2 regions of the Flavobacterium chungnamense genome follow, and region 2 is predicted to be linked to the other one. Evidence: riboswitches for the same ligand, from Rfam matches in the RefSeq annotation. Region 2 holds a riboswitch; the other holds the start of a gene.
The links. Region 2 has a riboswitch for S-adenosylmethionine ahead of ABD771_RS03080 (homocysteine S-methyltransferase family protein). Riboswitches for the same ligand answer to the same signal wherever they lie in the genome.
Positions count from the first base shown of each region.

Region 1: it holds a riboswitch for S-adenosylmethionine, as region 2 does, so the genes downstream of both, ABD771_RS10170 (hypothetical protein) here and ABD771_RS03080 (homocysteine S-methyltransferase family protein) in region 2, are expected to answer to the same signal.

Region 1 is NZ_BAABCS010000018.1:118,218-127,266, forward strand. It holds gene ABD771_RS10150 (DUF3293 domain-containing protein) at 1-269, opposite strand, end outside; gene ABD771_RS10155 (N-formylglutamate amidohydrolase) at 332-1,075, opposite strand; gene ABD771_RS10160 (PP2C family protein-serine/threonine phosphatase) at 1,133-1,852, opposite strand; gene ABD771_RS10165 (hypothetical protein) at 1,983-2,429, opposite strand; gene ABD771_RS10170 (hypothetical protein) at 2,432-2,794, opposite strand; SAM-I-IV-variant riboswitch at 2,857-2,951, opposite strand; SAM-I-IV-variant riboswitch at 3,101-3,196, shown strand; gene ABD771_RS10175 (hypothetical protein) at 3,257-3,571, shown strand; SAM-I-IV-variant riboswitch at 3,567-3,662, shown strand; gene ABD771_RS10180 (hypothetical protein) at 3,870-4,295, shown strand; partial or broken gene ABD771_RS10185 (Sir2 family NAD-dependent protein deacetylase) at 4,504-4,761, shown strand; tRNA gene ABD771_RS10190 (tRNA-Ser) at 4,911-4,995, opposite strand; gene ribB (3,4-dihydroxy-2-butanone-4-phosphate synthase) at 5,154-6,284, opposite strand; partial or broken gene ABD771_RS10200 (LptF/LptG family permease) at 6,655-8,076, opposite strand; gene lolA1 (outer membrane lipoprotein periplasmic chaperone LolA1) at 8,082-8,723, opposite strand; gene ABD771_RS10210 (DNA translocase FtsK) at 8,725-9,049, opposite strand, start outside.
Region 2 is NZ_BAABCS010000004.1:174,014-183,062, reverse strand. It holds gene metK (methionine adenosyltransferase) at 1-317, opposite strand, end outside; gene ABD771_RS03085 (T9SS-dependent choice-of-anchor J family protein) at 542-1,471, shown strand; SAM riboswitch class I at 1,623-1,729, shown strand; gene ABD771_RS03080 (homocysteine S-methyltransferase family protein) at 1,802-2,791, shown strand; gene metH (methionine synthase) at 2,791-5,466, shown strand; gene metF (methylenetetrahydrofolate reductase [NAD(P)H]) at 5,537-6,493, shown strand; gene ABD771_RS03065 (hypothetical protein) at 6,490-6,780, opposite strand; gene ABD771_RS03060 (acyloxyacyl hydrolase) at 7,020-8,108, shown strand; gene ABD771_RS03055 (head GIN domain-containing protein) at 8,121-8,870, shown strand; gene gldA (gliding motility-associated ABC transporter ATP-binding subunit GldA) at 8,986-9,049, opposite strand, start outside.

The DNA.
Region 1 (9,049 bases), on a different contig from region 2:
TTTCCAATAGTGTCTTTTCCTTCTGCTTCAAGTATTTTATAATCTTTCAAATCCAATTTTAATGATTCGTTTAATGCGCTATTTTCTTCGATTGGTAAAACATTAGAAAACGGATTCCAAGCGGTTATAAAGCACCAGTTTGTAATTTCATTTTCTTTTAAAAAGGTTTGTAAAGCTTCGTTTTCTTGTCCAATAAAAATTGCAATTTTGGATTGAATTATTTCATAACAAGTAGCTTTGTAAGCTTCTAATAGAGTAGTTGGTATCATAAGAGTGTACTTTAGGTTTGAATGGAAGTACAGAAATAAATAAAATTATTTTCTTATACAAATTAATACTTGTTTTTTAGCATTTTTAAAAAGTCTTGAACTACTTGCTTTATTGCTGTAAATTGTTCTGATTTTTCATTTCCTGGCTCCAGTAAATACAATCCTCTATTAATTTCTAGCATAATAGAATGTACGTTTGGATTTTTTTGATAAAAAGCCATTGGTACTATGGTACCACTATATGGCCAGTCTACTCCTAAACTATATCCTTTTTCTTCAAAAAATGCAACGGAAGCATCGATGAGGAATTGTGGCGTATGAAAAGGGTCAATCCCAATATTAAAATCAGGACGTTGAGGAGATTGATTTAAATCGCGAGTAACGGGTGTCGAAGGATAAGAGTGGCAATCAACGATTAAACAGGTTCCGTTTTTTTCCAATTCGTTAGAAACCGCAAAAGTAAATTCATTATGATGCTTCCAATAGTACTCTTGCATGATACTATTTCTTAGATTTGGTGTAACTTCTCTCATTAATTCACCTGAATCAAAATGCGTATAAACAGCACCCATTCCATATTTTGACATTACTTCATCAGCATCATTTTCAAATCGTTCTACGTCGCAAAATATTCTAGAAAATGGAGCTTTAATCAGGATATCCGATGACGAGAAAAACAATTCGTCGGTGTACCAATCGGTTAATTTTAATTGTTCCTTTTCAATTTTTAATTGGTCGTTGATATAACCATCATAGAAAGGTATAACAACAGAAGCATGTGGTATATGTAAGAGTAATTTTTTCATTTTGATTTAGTTAAATTGATTTTGTGATTGATAGTAACTGATTTACTGATATTTTTTTTAATTTTCATTTATTCCAATCTGATAAAGAATAGCCGAATAATTATCAATAGAAAATTGTGCACATTGTTGGTTGATGGTCGTTATGATTTCAGTGCATGAATCATTAGATTTAAACAGTGCCATTAAATCATCTTCAATGAAAGCTTCTAATACGCCATCTGAAATCAGTAAAAAATAATCATTTTCTTGAAGGTCTGTTACTATATGACAATCTAGTGGAGTAGGAGGTTGGTTCCCATTTATGATTCGTGTAACTTGATTTTTATTGGGATGAAAATACTGTTCTAGTGTTGTGATTTCACCTTTATCAATAGCTTCGTTAACCCATGTATGCCCTTTTGTTTTATAGTTGCAATGTCCATTTCTGATATGGTAAACTAAGCTATCGCCAATCCAAGCAATTTGTATTGACTTGGTTGTCAATCGAGTCAAAGCAATAGTGCTAGCCATTAGCATCATGGATGAATTTTTCTTCTTAAATTGTATAATTGCATCCGCTATTGTAACTTCTAAATTCGATAATTCGAAATTAGGATTGTTTTTATAAAAGTTATTTACAGTTGCTGCCACTAATTTTGAAGCAACTTGACCATTCCCATTTCCTCCCACGCCATCACAAATCAGGTAAAGTGCTTCTTTTTCAAATACTATAGTATCTTCATTTACAGCACATTGTCCTTTTTCGGTTAAATAAGCTTCTGATTTGATGTATATCATTATTATTAATGTTTTTTAGTTAGAAATGAGAATGATGGTTGCTTTTTTGTTCTTTGACTTTATTGTTTTTGAAATATTGTTTAACCTTAAATTCTTTGATTTTACATAAGCATTTGTTTTAAGTTACTAATTATAAATAATGTTGCACATTCATACCAATCACTTTGTTGTCTTGTGTAAGTAATGTACCACCACCTGGAATATTGGTACTAAATTGGATACCCTCTTCATCAAAATAATAAGATGTTTCAGGACCTTCCACCAAGCACATTTTGATGGGTTTAGCTTTCTCTGCTTCGATTTTGTTTTTAATCCATAAACAATGTTCAATAATTTTTTCATGAAGCGGTGCGGAATACTCTTGTTCGAAATCTTTTATCTCTTGTTCAGAAATACCATTGATATGGGTGCCTGGATAATTAATAAAATCATTGTTTTTATTAAAATGGATTGGAATTTGCATAAATAAAGCATAGCCCACTTTTAGTATTACATAAGGGAACTTGCCATAACCATCTTTAAACATTTTATGTTCGTGCCAATTTTCGTTTTCTTTATTTTTTGAATTAGTATCCATAACTAAACAAATAAATTAATATGTGTTACCTCATTTAACTTAAAACTAATCGGAAGAGGTAATAAAAGAATCTTTTTGTACTGAGTCGTAATGGAAAACTGCATTTCAGATTCGTTACAATTAAATGCGGCTCCTTTAAATAGAATCCCATCATCTTCTTGATTAAAATACAACAAAACATAGGGATACATTTTGGTAAGTTCAAGTAAAGTATTTACCTGTTGGTGTTCTAATTCAATAAATAAAGGCAAATTACCTTCTTTAAGTTCGTGCACTTTTAAAAAAGTGTCCTCCGTTTTTTTGACCACACCCTCAATTTGAAGGGAAGTGTGGTCATTAAAAAAAACGTACAATACATTTTTCATACAAATAATGATTAAGTTAAACTATCGTTACTTGTATTTCGAAAATAAGGTTTGTCTGGGTAAACTTACGTTTATTTTGACCGGACGGGCCCGTATTGTTTTACCACCGTGGTGTCTACACTCGGTTGGTACCCTAAATGGGTTCGAAATACTTTGCAGAGATATTAATAAACTTTCAATCTACAAAATTTTTAACAACATTTCTATATAAATAATTTTAAAGTTATTGATAATTAATATTTTAAATAATTTTTATTTTATTAAAATATTTTTATTGTATGTTTCATTTTTTTTATTTAATTATGCACCCAGCATCTGGAAGGAATTTATTTCCTGCCAACCGATCAGCTCACGACACGGTGGTTTAGTATGCGGAACAGTCGTTCAAATGTGTTGAGAAATATTATTTTTTACCGTTTTGATACGACATGACAATAAGTGTATAATTTTAATTGCTATGTTATGAATCAGTTTGCCGAACAAAGAGAGCAGTGGATTAATCAATTCAAGAGTTATTCTGATGAATCGTTAGTCAAGACTTTTAATGGAAATGTAGGCCTAAAAACTTTCGGAGTTTTACTCAGTATATACCTCAATACTTTGGAGCAAGAAATAATAAGTAGAGGTTGGGATTATTCTGAAATTATTTCAATTTGTCCGAAAACGAATACCTTACTTTCAGTCTCTTATGCATTTCCTGTTGAATTAATAGGTAATAAATTAGTGCCTATTAAAAATTACTTTTGGTTTAATAAACAAAAAGTATATATTAATTAAGCATCAAGATAATCCATTGGGTTAGCCAACCGATCAACTCACGACATGGTGGCTTAGTATGCAGAACAGTCGTTCAAATGTGTTGATAAATGCAATTTTTAGTTACATTTTTTTGGCATAACAGTAGTTTCATTTTTAATTTGTTATGTTTATGAAAACATCAGCTATCTCATTAATTGAGAAAAATAATACAGCGATAACGATATTTATGACCATTTAAATAGTTTGTAAATTCAAAAAAAAACTCAGAGGAAACATATTTTAGTAGTTTTTATATTCAAATATAAAGCATATAATAATGAAAATTAAAAAATTAAAATCCATTGGATTCAATATAACGGTCTTTTTACTACCATTCTTATTCATGGTAATTGTGAATGAAACAATTGCCCTTAAAAAGAAGGAAAAAGGCTATCGAGTTAACACGATTGAAGCAATAAATAGTAATAAAGCAGATGCCAAACAATGTACGTGGATATGTCATAATAACACGTTGTATTGTAAAAAACATCATACGAAATGGCTAAAAACCAGTTTTCCATATACCGACCCAATTTATTTTGGAACCATTCGATTACTAATGGCAACAGGTAATTATGGAGCAGCAAATATATTGCTATATGTAGTTTTCTTTCCTTTGACGATTGGAGTACTTATTATTTGGAATCGTCATTTAACTATAAAAATCGCAACTCTAAAAAAGCATAAAAATGGAAATAATTGAAAACTTAGGTGGGCAACTGTATGTGTATTGCACCGATTTTATTATTAACATGTCAAATCTAGTAGGAATATCTTATTATGAATTTAATTTCATTGTTTTTTGCATAGTGTATCCATTTCTTTTGCTGTTTTTAGGAATTAGGTTTCTTTATTTGAACTATAGCTTATATAAGTTTAAAAAATCGACACTGTAATGCAACAAACAAACCATATCGTTTTTTTTTAACCGGAGCCGTATCAGTCAAGAAAGCTGCATTAGTACCTTTCGTGATGCCAATGGCTTATGGAACAAGCACAAAATAGAAGAGGTAGCTTCACCTGAAGGTTTTGACAAGAATCCGCAATTGGTTTTAGATATTTACAATGCAAGAAGAAGACAATTAGATCAGGTAGAACCTAACGAAGCGCATCATTTGATTGCCCAATTAGAAACCAAATACAAAGTAACTGTAATTAGGCAAAATATCAAGAGTGGAATTTATAAGCTAAAAACAGCTTTAAAGGCTTGTATTCTTTGGTAAATAGATTTTAAATTGATTGTGGGCTAAATGTGGACTAGGGCTAGAAATAAAAAACCCTAACTAATTCATAATCAATTGTTAGGGTTTTAATTATGCGGAGAAAGAGGGATTCGAACCCCCGGACCTGTTACAGTCAACAGTTTTCAAGACTGCCGCATTCGACCGCTCTGCCATTTCTCCAGTAAGACGCACATACTTCCGTATTGCGGATGCAAATATAGTAACCTTTTTTTGTTTTCCAAATAGATTTTAAACAAAAAAACGATTAATTTTTATTATAAAAACTAATCGTTTCATTTTCTATACTTTAGAAATTTAAATTCTGCTTTTTTTTTGCATTAATAACCCACGTAATCTGTGATTTCTAATCCATATCCAATCATTCCTACACGTTTTGTGTGTTGCGTATTGGTGATTAATCGTATTTTAGAAATGTCAATGTCGTGCAATATTTGGGCTCCAATACCAAAATCTTTCGCATCCATTCTAATTTGTGGTGCATTAATGATTCCTTGCTCTTGTAATACTTTAAGTTCTTTCAAACGATTCAATAAATCTAAAGATTGTACTTCTTGATTTATGAAGATAACGGCACCTTTGCCTTCTTCGTTAATCAATCGGAACATATCATCCAGTTTCTTGTCGGCATTGTTGGTCAAGGTTCCTAAAATATCGTTGTTGATTTGTGTCGAATTGATACGTGTCAGAATAGAATCGCCTTTACTCCAACTTCCTTTGGTTAAAGCTACGTGAACTTGTTTATTGGTGGTTTGTAGATAAGCTCTCAATCGAAAAGTTCCAAAACGGGTTTCTATCTCAAAATCTTCTTTTTTTACAATTAAGCTATCGTGTTGCATTCTGTAAGCCACCAAAGCTTCAATGGAAACTAACTTTAAATCAAACTTCTTTGCCACTTCAACCAATTGTGGTAAACGAGCCATTGTTCCATCTTCGTTCATGATTTCAACAATAACTCCAGCCGATTTAAATCCAGCTAAACGTGCAAAATCAATTGCAGCTTCTGTATGACCAGTTCTTCTTAAAACGCCACCTTGCTTTGCAACCAACGGAAAAATATGACCAGGACGCGCTAAATCATATGGTTTTGTGTTTTCATCTACTAACGAAAGAATCGTTTTTGCTCTATCGGAAGCAGAAATTCCTGTAGTAACGCCATTGCCTTTCAAATCTACAGAAACCGTAAAAGCAGTTTCCATGTGGTCAGTATTGTTTCTAACCATCGCTTGTAAATCCAATTCTTTACAACGACTTTCGGTTAATGGTGCACAGATTAATCCACGACCATGTGTAGCCATAAAGTTAATCATCTCGGGAGTTACTTTTTCGGCAGCAGCCAAGAAATCGCCTTCATTTTCTCTATCTTCATCATCAACAACGATAATAACTTTACCCTGACGAATGTCTTCGATAGCTTCTTCTATAGTGTTGAGTTGTATATTATTTGACATGATCTTTATTAGTAGTTAATGTGTTCAAAGCTTTTTTTGTGTAAAGGTAAAGTAAACCATAAAAAGGAAAACCAGTTAATAACGAAATACCCATACCTGGTTCAATTGTTATACATTGAGCTTTGCTTATTTTTGAAACTATTTGTTGTGATTGATATATAAAATATAGTAATACTATAAGACTTAATCCAAACAAAATTGTGGTGATAATTGAATTATTCATAAACCATACTATACAGGTTATGAATGTTATAGCATAAGCGATTAGCCCAAAATTGGCATACTTTTGATGTTTTTCGATATGTGATTTAGTATCAAATAAGGCATCAATAGTTTTCGGAGTTGCAATAGTCGCATTTTCTTGTGTTTTTTTTGTGAAAAACTTTTGTAAAGGAAGTAAAACACCATCAAAACTTACCATACCTCCAATGTCATTAATAGCTCTATACGTGAGTAAAACAGCTAGAGGAGTTAATACAATCGACGACATCCAAACGCCCATAAAGGGTGTCATTCCGTCTTCTTGAGCTACTCTTTTTCCAAAAGTATTGATAAAATGGAATACAATAAAAATCGCTACTGCAAATACAATAGGTAATCCCAAACCACCTTTTCGGATGATAGAACCTAGAGGAGCACCAATAAAAAACATTAACAAGCATGAAAAGGCAATCATGTATTTATCATGTAGTGCAATCCAATGTTTGTTGATACTTTTCTGTTTAGCTTGCATTTCAAAAATGGAACTGTCAATAGAAAAAACAGTGTTTTCTATATTACTGAAGGCAATTTTTACTATCTCACTTTTCTGACTATCAGTAAGATTAGCCAATAAATTATTTGATGAAACTTTAGTTCTTACTTGTGTACTATCAGGTTGATAGAAAGTGTTTTTTATCCCAGTGCGCAAATATATATTCTCGGTATAGGAGCGAAGGTCTTTTTTATAATTGGTATTAAGTGAATCAATAGTAAATTGTAACTCACTAATATTTAGCATGGTATTGGTATTAGAAATATCTACTTCGTCCATACTTGTCTGATTCAATTTGGATAAATCAATATTTATTACATCACGTTTGAAGGTTCCTTTAGCAAATGGAATTCTAGGACGTTCTTCATATTTTTTTGGAATTATATCTTCATAATAGTTTCCGTCTGTTAAAACTAGTTTTAAAGTATTGGATGACTCACTACTTATTAGTTCACCTTTTTTAGCTTTTATAACTGTAGTGTTTCCTTCACCATTAGGAAGTTTCCTGTGAATGGTAACACCAGTTAGAAAGTTTCCTTTTTCACCTGATTTTTTATCTACTTTGATGGTATAATTTCCAACTTCACTAAATTGGCCTTCAGCAATAGCCATAGCTGGCTTAACTTGAGCAATATTTCGTCTAAAGTTAATGAATTTATATTCAGCATAAGGAATTACATTATTGGCAAAGAAAAAGGATAAAATGCTTAGTAAAATTATAAATACTGTGATGCTTCTCATGGTTCTCTGAAAAGAAATTCCAGAAGATTTCATTGCGGCAAATTCGTAGTTTTCTGCCAAGCTTCCAAAAGTCATAATAGAAGCCAATAATACAGATAAAGGTAATACTAATGGAACGATTCTTGGCATGGAGAAGAGTAAAAATTTTACGACCAAAAGGAAGTCTAAATCTTTACCAGCCAACTCTGAAATGAATAGCCAAACGGTTTGAAGTATGAATATAAAAAACAAGATTACAAATACCGTAGTAAATGTAATCAGGAATGATTTTAATAAATACTTATCTAATATTTTCACAAAAGCTAATCTAATTTATTGATGTAGTAGTTAGGATATTTACTCGCTACAAATGTAAATTGATTTTTTGACAATGGCTGATTGGTTTTGAAAGAATTAACAGTCAATGTGGTTTTTGTGCCATTTTTGCCAACTTCTATAAGGTTGTAAATGGTTTTAGTTTCAACATCAATTCCCAACAAAACCTCTTTACGTTGGTCTTTCGCGCTATTCGGAATTAATTTGATGTATTGAATTTTACGTCCTTTAATGTTTTGAGAAATATCCATAGAATATTTATAACCACTATTGAAAAACGTTAGCATTTTGGCAGGTGTAATAGCTTTATCATCTTTGTCATTTACACTTGAAATAGTAACTTCTTCATCTTCAGGATTTATAGTATAGGATTTTTTTCCGTCGTAAATTTTAGTTACGCCCATAAAATTAAGAACATACTTATTTCCTTCTAAAGTAACATTTCCCTTGCTTTCTTGGTTGATGTTTTCTTTGGCGTTATTCAAAGTGTATTTAAAATCAATAACGATGTTTTTATAACTTTTGATTTTTTCAGTTACATCGTCTAAAAGCTCTTTAGCCTTTTTATCTTGTGCATTAGCGGTTAAACTAACAAAAAGTAGTAACGCAATTGACAGAAATTTATTCATTTTAATTATTGTTTTGTTCATTGTTTAAAAATTGATCTAAAGCTACCAAGTCAGGAATGTTTACACTTCTAGCTTTGCTGCCTTCAAAAGGTCCAACAATTCCGGCTGCTTCTAGTTGATCTATTAGTCTTCCGGCACGATTGTAACCTAGTTTCAATTTTCTTTGCAATAATGATGCCGAACCTTGTTGCGCCGTTACAATTATTTCTGCAGCTTCTCTAAACATGGAATCTCTTTCAGAAATATCGATGTCTAATTTCACGCTACTTTCTTCGCCAACATACTCAGGAAGCATGAAAGCACTTGCATACGCTTTTTGAGAACCA
Region 2 (9,049 bases):
ACACCTTGATTAATGTCAGCAGATTGTTCGTGAATTGCCGAAAGTATTCCGCAAGAATCTGCATCAAACATATATTCGCTTTTGGTATAACCAATTTTCTTGATTACATCTCTCGCAATTTGTTGAACATCTAAGTAAGTATTTGATTTAACTTCTCCAGCAAGAATTACTTGTCCAGTTGTAACTAAAGTTTCACATGCTACTTTTGATTCAGCATCAAATGCTAAAAAGTTATCGATTAACGCATCACTAATTTGATCAGCAACTTTGTCTGGATGTCCTTCACTCACTGACTCTGACGTAAATAAATAAGCCATAATATAATTTATTTTAAAATTAATTTTTGTGAAGAAAAAAGAAAAATTGCAAGTAAAAGCTAAAGAAGGGATTCTGCTTTAGCATTTTTTTAAGAGGTTGCAATCAGTTCAAATTTTTCCTCATTTATTTGTGTTGCAAATTTAGAAAAGTTTTTAAGTAAAAAAATATTTAATTGTTTTTTTTTATATATTTGTCTTTAATAAAATTAATAAATATACATACTATGATGAAAAAACTACTTTTATTATTGTGTTTTGCTCCTTTTTTAGGTCAATCACAAGTTGTTTACTCTTTTGGATTTAACGGAACAACAGCTGCAATGTTAACCGCTGGATGGGAAGTTACCAATCAAAGCTCTCCTGTATATACTGGAGCCCCTACTTGGAGTATCCCAGCAACTGCACCAACAACAACATTTGCAGGTGGTGGACAAGCTGGAGGAGGAACTTCTTTTGCTTTAATTAATTACACTAGCACAGGAACTTCTTCAACAGCAGGTACAGGAACTATTAGTAACTGGTTAATTTCTCCAGCAGTTGATGTGCAAAATGGAGATGTAGTTTCTTTTTATACTAGAATTGGTAGAAATGCAGCAGCTTTGTATGCTGACAGATTACAGTTAAGAATGAGCACTGCAGGTGCGTTTACTTCTTTACCTTCTGGAGGTGCTACTGGTTTAGGAGATTTTACTAATTTGTTAGTTGATGTTAATCCTGATTATGATTTAACTTCTTATCCAACAGCATGGGGTCAGTATACTTATACTGTTACAGGATTGTCTGGATTAACAAATGTTAGATTTGCATTTCGTTATTTTGTTGAAGACGGTGGACCTGGAGGTGCAAATTCTGATATAATTGGTTTAGATACTTTTTTAGTTGATAGACCAGCTGCTAATACACAAGATTTCTTTACAGGAAACTTTTCAATTCAACCAAACCCAGTAAGTGATGTATTCACATTAAATACTAAAAACGGAGTTGCAATTGAAAAAGTTGAAGTATTAGATATTAACGGAAGAATTGTTAGTCAAGTTAATGGGTCATCTACAGAAGCTTTACAAGTTAATGTTTCGGACTTAAATTCTGGTGTATACTTCGTAAGAGTACAATCAGATTTAGGTGTTGGGACATCAAAAATTATAAAAAAATAATTAAATATTTTTAATGTTTGATAAAAGGAGCTGCAAAGCTCCTTTTTTTATGGAATTATATCGTTATCGTAATATTTTTAAACATATTATACGTTTTTTTTGTAATTCTAATTTCTATGTCATTACTTTGTAGTGTTCATAAACTTATTGATTGTTATCACGAAAGCCCGAGGGAATAGACCCGATGAAAGCTTAGCAACCCTACACTGTAGAAGGTGCTACATTCTAGTTTAAAGTAAATTTAAGCAAAGATAACCACGAGATTTTCTTCTCACTTTCCATGATAACATATAATTAAACAACAGCAACTTTAAAAGTTGTGCTATTTATATGTCAAAAATAAACCAAGCAATAAAAGAAAGAATCCTAGTTCTCGATGGAGCCATGGGAACTATGTTACAACGCAACAATTTTTCTGAAGAAGATTTTCGTGGCGAACGTTTCAAAGATTTTCCTCATCCCTTAAAAGGAAATAACGATTTACTTTCAATAACACAGCCAGAAGCTGTAAAACAAGTCCACCGTCTGTATTTTCAATCAGGAGCTGATATTGTTGAAACCAACACTTTTTCTGGAACTACCATCGGAATGGCCGACTACCATATGGAAGATTTGGTTTACGAATTAAATTATGAATCGGCCAAAATAGCAAGACAAGTTGCCGACGAATTTACAGATAAACCACGTTTTGTCGCAGGTTCAATAGGTCCAACAAACAGAACAGCATCCATGAGTCCAGATGTGAACGATCCAGGATTTCGTGCCGTTACTTTTGATGATTTAAAAATTGCCTATCGTCAACAAGTAGAAGCTCTAATCGATGGTGGTTGCGATGTTTTATTAGTAGAAACTATTTTTGATACATTAAATGCCAAAGCTGCACTTTTTGCCATCGAAGAAGTAAAAGACGAGAGAAATATTGATATTCCTGTCATGGTTTCAGGAACTATTACAGATGCATCAGGTAGAACACTGTCTGGTCAAACGGTCGAAGCATTTTTAATATCCATTTCACATATTCCATTATTAAGCATCGGATTCAATTGTGCACTTGGTGCTGATCAATTAAAACCTTATTTACAACGTTTGGCTATGAATACACAATTAAATATTTCAGCACATCCAAACGCAGGTTTACCAAACGCTTTCGGGCAATACGACCAAACACCATTAGAAATGCAAACTCTTATAAAAGAATATCTAAAAGATAATTTAGTAAACATTATAGGCGGATGTTGTGGTACAACACCAGAACATATCAAAGCAATAGCAGATGTTGCCAAAGATTTCAAACCAAGACAAATTTTAGAAACAATATAATGACGGAAGTAAAGAACAAATATCTAAAATTATCAGGATTAGAACCTTTAATCGTAACACCTGAAACTAATTTTGTTAATGTTGGTGAGCGAACCAATGTCACTGGTTCACGTAAATTTTTACGATTAATAAAAGAAGAAAAATACGAAGAAGCACTTTCTGTTGCCAGAGAACAAGTAGAAGGTGGCGCTCAAATTATAGATGTCAACATGGACGAAGGAATGTTGGATGGCGTTTATGCTATGACCAAATTCTTGAATTTAATTGCTGCAGAACCAGATATTGCAAGAGTTCCAGTAATGATTGATAGTTCCAAATGGGAAATCATCGAAGCTGGATTGAAAGTCATTCAAGGAAAAGGTGTAGTAAATTCTATTTCTTTAAAAGAAGGAAAAGAAGTTTTTGTACATCATGCCAAGTTGATAAAAAGATACGGAGCAGCTGTAATCGTAATGGCATTTGATGAAGATGGTCAAGCTGATACCTATGAAAGACGTATCGAAATTTGCAAAAGGAGTTATGACATTTTGGTTGATAAGGTTCATTTTCCAGCAGAAGATATCATTTTTGACCCAAATATCTTTCCAGTAGCAACAGGAATGGACGAACATAAATTGAATGCTTTAGATTTTTTCAGAGCCAGCAAATGGATTCGTGAAAATCTTCCTTATGCCAACATTTCTGGTGGTGTGAGTAATGTTTCATTTTCGTTTAGAGGCAATGACAAAGTGCGTGAAGCAATGCATTCGGCTTTTCTTTATCATGCCATCAAAAACGGTATGACTATGGGAATTGTAAATCCTGAAATGCTAGAGATTTACGATGAAATCGATCCAATTTTATTAGAGCATGTAGAAGATGTTTTGTTGAACAGAAGAGATGATGCTACAGAAAGATTATTAGATTTAGCAGAAAGTTTCAAAGGTGATTTCAAAACCAATGAAAAAGCAATTCAAGAATGGAGAAATAGTTCTGTTCAAGAAAGATTGACACACTCTTTAGTAAAAGGAATCGACGAATTCATAGAAATAGATGTTGAAGAAGCGCGATTAAATTCGGAAAAAGCTATTGATGTTATTGAAATTAATTTAATGGCAGGAATGAATGTCGTAGGCGATTTATTCGGAAGCGGAAAAATGTTTTTGCCTCAAGTAGTAAAATCGGCTCGTGTTATGAAGAAAGCCGTTGCTTATTTACTTCCGTTTATTGAAGCACAAAAAGATGGAAAATCTTCTTCAGCAGGAAAAGTATTGATGGCAACTGTAAAAGGTGATGTGCACGATATCGGAAAAAATATTGTAGCAGTGGTTTTGGGTTGTAATAACTTTGAAATCATTGATTTAGGAGTTATGGTTCCTCCAGAAAAAATTATTCAAGCAGCCGTTGAACATAATGTAGATATTATTGGACTTAGCGGATTGATTACGCCATCCTTAGACGAAATGGTTTATTTAGCAAAAGAGTTAGATAAATTAAATATCAAAATTCCAATAATGATTGGTGGAGCAACAACTTCACGTGCACACACAGCAGTAAAAATTGCTCCAGAATATAAAGAAACAGTAGTTCACGTAAACGATGCTTCGCGTGCAGTAACTGTTGCAAGTAATTTGTTGCAAAACGAAACGAAAGTAGAATATGCAAAAACCGTTCGAGAAGAATATGACAAACTTCGTGAAGGTTATTTAAGTAGAAGCCGTGACAAAAATTATCTTTCCATTGAAGAAGCAAGAAAAAATAAATTCCAATTAAATTGGGATAATTTTAATCCATCAAAACCAAATTTCATCGGAACAAAAACTATTGAAGTTGAACTTTCTGAGTTAGTAGATTTCATAGATTGGACACCATTTTTTCAATCGTGGGAATTACACGGAAAATTTCCAGCGATTTTGACAGATGAAGTTGTGGGCGAACAAGCCACAAATTTATTTGATGATGCTAAAAAGATGTTGCAACAAATAGTCACTGAAAAATGGCTAACTGCTAAAGGAATTATGGGAATTTTTCCAGCAAATACAATTAACGATGACGATATCGAACTAACAACTGACAACCGACAACCGATAACTTTTCTAACTTTAAGACAACAATCTCAAAAAACAGCAGGTGCACCAAACATTGCATTAGCCGATTTTATTGCACCAAAAGATTTAGGGAAACAAGATTATATTGGATGTTTCTGTGTAACCACAGGTTTTGGAGTTGATGAAAAAGCATTTGAATTTGAAAAACAATTAGACGATTATAATTCTATTTTGGTAAAAGCTCTTGGCGATAGATTGGCCGAAGCTTTTGCAGAATATTTGCATTTGAAAGTTAGAAAAGAAATTTGGGGTTATGCTTCTGAAGAAAACTTGAGTAATCAAGATTTGATTGATGAAGAATATAAAGGCATTCGTCCAGCGCCAGGTTATCCTGCTTGTCCAGACCATTTAGAAAAACCAACCATTTGGAAATTGCTTAATGTAGAACAAGAAATAGGAGTAACCTTAACCGAAAGTATGGCAATGTGGCCAGCAGCATCGGTTTCTGGATATTATTTTGCAAATCCAGAAAGTAAATATTTTGGATTAGGGAAAATAAAAGAAGATCAAGTTATTGATTATGCAAAACGAAGAGGCATTTCAACAGAAATAGCAACCAAATGGCTTGCACCGAATATAGCAGATTAAAAACAGTTGTCAGTTATCAGTTGCAAAATCAACAGAATAGCAGATAACCGACAACAGACAACTAAAAATTATGAAAGTAACTCAACACATAGAAAATGCCCAAGGAAAACCATTGTTTTCATTCGAAATTCTGCCACCATTGAAAGGGCAAAATATTCAATTTATTTATGACGGAATTGATCCTTTAATGGAATTCAAGCCGCCATTTATTGATGTAACATATCATCGTGAAGAATATGAGTTTAAAGAATTACCAAGTGGACTTTTGCAAAAGAAAATCGTAAAAAAACGTCCTGGTACAGTTGGTATTTGTGCCGGAATTCAGAATAAATATTCAGTTGATGCTATTCCGCATATTTTGTGCGGTGGATTTACTAAAGAAGATACTGAAAATTTGTTGATAGATTTAGATTTCTTAGGAATTAATAACGTTGTAGCTCTTCGTGGTGACGCTTTGAAAAACGAAACCTATTTTAAACCCGAAAAAGAAGGAAACGAATACGCATCTGAATTGGTAACTCAAATTAATAATCTAAACAAAGGAATTTATTTAGATGAAGATTTACAAAATTCAGCTTGTACTAACTTTTGTATTGGAGTTGCAGGTTATCCAGAAAAGCACATGGAAGCGCCAAGTTTGGATAGCGATATTCATTTTTTGAAAGAAAAAATTAGAAACGGAGCCGATTATATTATTACACAAATGTTTTTTGATAATAAAAAATTCTTCGATTTTGTAGATAAATGCAGAACAGCTGGAATTACAGTGCCAATTATTCCTGGGTTGAAGCCTATTGCAACCAAGAAGCAGCTGAATTTAATTCCACATCGTTTTTCTTTAGAATTGCCAGACGATTTGATTATGGCAGTTGTAAAAGCTAAAGATAATGATCACGTAAAACAAATTGGTATTGAATGGTGTATTGAGCAAAGTAAAGAATTAGTGGCGGCAGGAATTCCAGTTTTACATTATTACTCTATGGGTAAAGCTGAAAATATCAAAGCTATTGCTAAAGAAATTTTTTAATTAGATTCAATGTGGTTGTACAATTGTGTAAAAGCAATTGCCGAAATTATAATAAATAGTATTATAAAAACGAGTAAAGAGAGCATTATTGTTACAGAAGTCTTGTAATATTTTGGTTTGTGTTTTATTAATAGATAAACTGCTATTGAGTTTAAAATAGATATAGTTAAAAACCAAATTAATAAAGCTGAAACAGAATCAGAACTAATAAAGAATAGAAAAGCAATGATTTCAATAGTCATTAAAACCACTAAATTTTCATTTATTTTATTTGGGTTTATTATCATCTTTTTTGAACAAATTTAGTTTTTAATTTAGATTTTGCAAAAGACATATCCTAACTAGCCCTGATTATCTCACTTTGATTTTATTTTTATTGGTATTCGATGAATTTCATTTATAAAGAAAAGATTGAAACGAAAAGCAGGAATTAGGATTTCAAAAATTCCCAAACCATTCGCTCTAAATCAAAAAGATTTAATTCTTTAACTTATTCTGTTATATTTGTGCGAATTAATTTTTTAAAATGAGGAGATTTTACTATCTATTTTTATTGATTTCTTTAGGTTGTTTTTCGCAAAATAATCAAGATACTCCTGCAATAAGTGTAACTTATTTTAGAGCTAATGTTCTACCGCATACTCCAGATTTAGAACATCTTAAAGGTCATCCAAGTGGTGTAATGGTAGACTTTGTAAAACAAACTCATGGCAATAGCGAATGGCATGCAGCATACAATTATCCAGAGTATGGGGCTTTTTTTCTTTATCAAAATTTTAATAATCCCTATATAGGAAGTAATTATTCAGTTGGAGCCTTATATAATTTTTATTTTCTGAATAGAAATGTAAAGTTGCTTTTGTCTCAAGGAGTTGCGCTTACAACTTCACCTTATGATAAAGTCGAAAACAGTAAGAATAAAGCTTTTGGTTCAAAAATACTTGCCAATACCAACCTCGGCCTTTTTTACAAAAAAGAAAATATTATTGATAAGTTCGGAATTGAAGCAGGAATTCTTTTCACACATTATTCAAATGGTAGAACGAAATCTCCAAATAGTGGAATAAATACTTATGGTTTAAATCTAGGAATCAATTACAATTTTGAGAAATCAAAACCAAATAGTGTTGATTCAACTTTAGTTAAAACAGATTATAAAGAGCCTATAAAATACAATTTAGTTTTTAGATCAGGTGTTAATGAAAGCGCTGTTATTGGAAGTGGTCAACATCCATTTTATCACATAAGTGTTTATGCTGATAAAAGATTAAATAGAAAAAGCGCCATTCAATTTGGTACAGAAGTTTTTCTTACTACTAGTTTTAAAGATTTTATTAAATATAAATCTATTGCTTATCCTGAATTAAATTTAGATCCAAATACAGATTACAAAAGAGTTGGAGTTTTTATAGGTCACGAATTGTTTGTTAATAGAATTTCACTCGAAGCTCAAATAGGATATTATGTTTATGATCCATTCAAAAATGAAATACCTATTTATGATAGAGTAGGAATGAAATATTATATCACCAATAAAATTTTTGCCGGATTTACAATAAAAACCCATTTGTTTCTTGCCGAAGCATTGGAGTTTGGAGTTGGCGTTCGTTTATAAAATAATTATAACATGAAGAAAATAATAATTGCAACAGTATTATTTATAGCATTAATCTCCTGTGAAAAACCAAGTGATTGTATTGAATCTGCTGGAAATACTATTACAAAAATTGTAGAAGTAACACCATTCACAAGAGTTGAAGTTTACTCTGGAATAGAACTTATCATAACTCAAGGCACGGAATACAAAGTAGAAATTGTTACTGGAGAAAACATAATTGAAAACATTGAAGTTAAGCAAGAAGGTAATATTTTGAAGCTTAAAGAGAATTCGTCTTGCAACTGGGTTAGAGAATACGGACAAACGAAAGTTTATATAACTGCGCCCAACATAGAAGATATTTATTCTAAAAGTGATCGAAAAATTTCATCTAATGGTGTGCTTACTTATCCTATTTTAAGATTATTTGCATTAGATAAAGATGGTGATGGAAAAGAAGGCGCTGGTACAAGTGATTTTTATATTAATGTGAATAATAGTCAGTTAGTTATTGAAAATAATAATGTTGCTAGATATTTTATTTCGGGAAGTACAAACCAAGCATTCTTTAATTTCTATGCTGGAGATGGTAGAATTGATGCTCCTAATTTAACAGCACAAACAATCAAAGTTTTTCACAGAGGTTCTAATGATATGATTGTAAAACCAATACAAAGTATTGTTGGGAAAATGGTAAGTACAGGAGATATAATTCTAAAGAACAATCCGCCAATTGTAGATGTTGAAGAATTATATCAAGGACAAGTTATTTATAATTAGAAGTCAAACCAGCTTTTCACATCAAACATATTTACTAAATTCATTTTAATAAATATTACATAAAATGAAAAGGCTAAAAACGGTAATCTGTAATCTAAAAACTGCAATATGAATACTATTTATTAGCTGTTTTTTCTCTAAAAATCTGTTCTAAATTTTTACTTTTCAAGGTCAATTGA